DNA from 2 places in the Gluconobacter sp. Dm-74 genome. Region 2 is predicted to be linked to the other one. Evidence: predicted binding sites of a transcription regulator. Region 2 holds the regulator's gene; the other holds the start of a gene.
The links. Region 2 encodes HrcA, which represses chaperone genes, less so after heat shock. Its sites were predicted from a motif close to GTTNGCACTCNCNNNNNGNGAGTGCNAAC; they were not measured.

Region 1 (2,201 bases), on a different contig from region 2:
CACCGGCGGCAGGTCCTTAACCGGAGTGCCCTGCGGCACTCCCTTGATGGAGATCAGGTCGGCGGCTTTTTCGAGATAGCCTTCTGGACCACAGTCCGGCTTGCCATCGGCTTCCCACAGAAGACGCGCTTCGTGACGGATCGCGGCGTCGTGCTTGGGGTCGTCTTTGAGCGGATTGGTGCTCATCTTGAAACTCCTGTCTGATTCGGTGCGGTATTCGCCGGGATTGCTATCAGTATAGACCCCTTCCACGGTTTTGCGACAGTCTGTGTCACCGTGTCGGGAGAGTGCTTCAGGCGAGATGTGTTTTCAGAAAATCGACGCTGCGGGACCAGGCGAGATCGCGGGCGTCACGGTTGAAGCTCGGGCGTTCGGGGCAACCGAAACCATGACCGGCGTCGTCATAGACATATTCCTCGATCTCGGGGCGGGCGTCGCGGATCTTCTGGATTTCGGTGTGGGGGATGGAGGAATCCTCGCCGCCGAAATGCAGTTCGACCGGACAATGCGGCGCGGTATCGACATGGTTGCCGATGCTGCCGCCATACCAGCTGACGGCGGCGTCCACGTTATGGGTCTGGGTCGCTGTCAGCCATGCAAGCAGACCGCCCCAGCAGAAGCCGATGATACCGACTTTCCTGTGTCCGGCATCACGCAGGGCCTTCGCGCAGGCAGCAATATCGGTAAGCGTCTTGTCGGACGGAATCTGGCTACGGAGTTCGAGGCCTTCCGTCACGCCAGCCTGTGAGTAAGGCAGGATGACATCGGCTTTTGCACGGTCGAAAACGGCCGGGGCAATGACGTGGAAGCCTTCTGCGGCGAAGTCGTTGCAGACATTGCGGATATGGTCGGTGAGGCCGAAAATTTCCTGCACGACGATGAGGGCGAGGGGCGACTCCGCCGAGCCTGCCTCATACGCATCGAAGCTGTGTCCGTCTGAAGCTGCCAGCTTGACCATCTGGCCTGATGCGGGGGTTTTCTTGTCCGATGGGCTGTGTTTCATGTCTGTCTATCCAGTTTTGTCATGCCCGAAAGGCCATGAATCATGAGCGACGTCATCAATCTCCGCCGGGAACGCAAACGCCGCAAGGGCGTTGAGGATGCCAAGGTTGCGGATGCCAATCGTCGTTTGTATGGACGGACCAAAGGCCAGAAACTGACGGAAAACATGGAAAAACAGCGGCTGAAAAGCCTGCTTGACGGGCGGAAACTTTCTTCTGGCCCGTCTGGAGACGACAGCAAGAAACCTTGACGGAAACGGGTTGGGCGCCTATGTCATTGGCACTCTCCATACGAGAGTGCCAAATGCACTGCAGTCATTGAGTGCAGCAACCCGGTCATGCTGCTTTTTACAAGGGTGTGACCAATAATGGAGCGATCCATGACGAAGTTTCGTCCCCTTCACGACCGCGTGGTGGTCCGTCGCCTGACGGGCGAAGAGAAGACCGCCGGCGGCATCATCATTCCTGACACCGCCAAGGACAAGCCGACCGAAGGCGAAGTTGTTTCCGTCGGCCCGGGTGCCCGCAACGAGCAGGGCCAGACCGTGGCTCTGGACGTCAAGGCTGGTGACAAGGTGCTGTTCGGCAAGTGGTCCGGCACCGAGGTCAAGATCGACGGCGAAGAGCTGCTGATCATGAAAGAGAGCGACATCATGGGTGTGATCGGCTGATCAGCCGTCCCCGTTTCCTCTCGTAAAAACCTCATTCAGGAGTAAGAATTATGGCTGCCAAGGACGTAAAGTTCGGCGCTGATGCCCGCGAGCGTATGCTGCGTGGCGTTGATATCCTCGCAAACGCCGTCAAGGTCACGCTCGGCCCGAAGGGTCGTAACGTTGTTCTCGACAAGAGCTTTGGCGCACCGCGCATCACCAAGGACGGTGTTTCGGTTGCCAAGGAAATCGAACTGGCTGACAAGTTCGAGAACATGGGCGCCCAGATGGTCCGCGAAGTCGCGTCCAAGACGAACGACATCGCAGGCGACGGCACCACGACCGCAACCGTGCTGGCTCAGGCCATCATCCGTGAGGGCGCCAAGGCTGTTGCTGCTGGCATGAACCCGATGGATCTCAAGCGCGGCATCGACAAGGCTGTTGGCGTTGTCGTTGAAGAGCTGAAGAACAACACCAAGAAGATCACGTCTCCGGAAGAGATCGCTCAGGTCGGAACGATTTCCGCCAACGGCGAGACCGAAATCGGCGA
Region 2 (2,201 bases):
TCCGTCGCGATGAAGGCATTCTTCACACGCTCGGGGATCGCGTTGATCGGCACGAAGATCCGGCGTTCGTTCGCCAGCTCGGCCATCAGACGGTCATCGGCAGCATAGATGCGGCTGACGGTCGGCGGCTGATAGGCGCGCAGACTGTCCACGCTGGGCAGATCCGCCACCAGCTTGGCATAGGTCGTCCAGCCCAGAACACCCGCTCCGGCCACACCCACAAGCCCCACACCGGCGATGATCGCCAGGGACTGCCGGTAGCGGCGAAAACGGGGAGGGCGTGGTGGCGTGGCGCCCGGACCTTGAGGGTTACGGGAGCGGAGAGAGCGTCGCGTCATGCCCCCTGCATAGCATTATTCCGCCCCTTTCGTCGCCCCGTCTAAAAAGGTCATTTCATGAAAGAGGCGTAACCCCGGGACCATTATTCCGAAACGTTCAGACGCCCTCAGCCCAGCAGACGGCCCACCATCCGCGCGGTGTAGTCCACAACAGGTACGATCCGCCCGTAATTCAGACGGGTCGGGCCGATCACGCCAATCGCCCCCACGATTTTCTGGGCTTCGTTGCGGGCAGGCGCCACGATCATGGACACGCCCGACATCCCGAACATCCCGCTTTCACGCCCGATATAGATCCGCACCCCTTCGGACGCATCCGCCAGTTGCAGCAGTTGAAGCATGGTCTCCTGCGTCTCCAGATGGTCGAACAGCATGCGGATCGTCGTCAGGCGCTCGATTTCCGTGATGTCGGCCAGCAGCTTCCCCTGCCCTTTCACGAACAGCGTCCCTCCATCGGCGTCCCACGTCGCAAGACCGCTTTCGATCACACTGGCCGTCAGGGCATCGAGTTCATGGCGGCTGGCATCCATTTCGCTCCGGACCCGCTCGCGCAGCGTGCCGAGCGTCAGGTCACCAAGACGGGCGTTCAGGTAGTTCCCGGCCTCGACAAGAGCGGAAGGCGGCACGCCGGGCGGGGTCTCGATGATGCGGTTCTCCACCTGCCCGTCCGAACCCACCAGAATGACCAGAACCCGCCCCGGACCAAGTGCTACGAACTCGATATGCTTGAGCGCGGCATCCGATTTCGGTGCGAGCACCAGTCCGGCAGCGGAAGACAGGCCCGACAGAAGGGACGACGCTTCAGACAGGATATCCTGATAGGACCGCCCGTGAATATCGAGCCGGCTGTCGATGCTGGCGCGGTCTTCTTCCGTCAGGGTGCCGAACTGGAGCAGGCCATCCACAAACAGGCGCACGCCCTTTTCGGTCGGCAGACGCCCGGCTGAAACATGCGGGCTGAACAACAGTCCGGCCCGCGCCAGATCCGCCATGACATTGCGGATCGTGGCCGAAGACAGCGCCGGTTGCAGGCGCTGGGCCAGCGTCTGGCTGCCGATGGGCTCACCCGTTTCGACATATTCCTCAACGATTTCACGCAAAATCGCGGCTTCACGATCTCCCAGACCGTGCGGCATCGGGATGGAAGGGCGGAACAGGGGAGGCTGTGGTCGCATCATGGTAAACCCACTGTCGGGGCTGGATGGGTCTGCGTCAAACGCGCTAGAGGCGGGACATATTCTTCCACAGGATCTTTTTTGACATGACTGACACCGCACGCAAGCGTCCCTCCGGGCGTGCGCCGGACGAAAACCGCATTGTTTCAATCGAAACGGGCTTTGCCCGCCATGCCGAAGGCTCCGCGCTCATCCGCGTGGGCGGCACGGAAGTCCTGTGCACGGCCACGGTCGAGGAGCGTGTTCCGGCCTTCCTGCGCAACAGGGGACAGGGCTGGATCACGGCCGAATACGGAATGCTCCCCCGGGCGACCCACAATCGCGGCCAGCGCGAAGCGGCCAAAGGCAAGCAGTCCGGCCGCACGCAGGAAATCCAGCGGCTGATTGCCCGGTCGCTCCGGGCCTGTGTGGATCTGAAGAAGCTGGGAGAGCGCACCATCACGCTCGACTGCGACGTCCTGAACGCGGATGGCGGTACGCGCTGCGCCTCCATCACGGGCGCCTGGGTGGCGCTGGCGATCGCGCTGAAGAACATCAAACGCTCCCAAGCCCTCACGGCTCAGGTCGCAGCGGTCTCGTGCGGGCTGACGGATGCCGGAGCCGTGCTGGATCTGGATTATATCGAAGACAGCAGCGCGCAGGCCGATACGAATTTCGTCCTGACGGCGGATGGTGGCATCATCGAAAT

Region 1: groES (co-chaperone GroES) is a predicted target of HrcA. The motif match lies at 1,278-1,306, and genes of this name have one in related genera.

What each region holds. Positions count from the first base shown of each region.
Region 1 covers NZ_JAERLX010000001.1:471,373-473,573, forward strand. The annotation lists gene JK208_RS02190 (hypothetical protein) at 1-186, opposite strand, end outside; gene JK208_RS02195 (dienelactone hydrolase family protein) at 293-1,003, opposite strand; gene JK208_RS02200 (DUF4169 family protein) at 1,046-1,252, shown strand; gene groES (co-chaperone GroES) at 1,382-1,672, shown strand; gene groL (chaperonin GroEL) at 1,723-2,201, shown strand, end outside.
Region 2 covers NZ_JAERLX010000007.1:30,810-33,010, forward strand. The annotation lists gene JK208_RS10865 (penicillin-binding protein 1A) at 1-338, opposite strand, end outside; gene hrcA (heat-inducible transcriptional repressor HrcA) at 446-1,516, opposite strand; gene rph (ribonuclease PH) at 1,600-2,201, shown strand, end outside.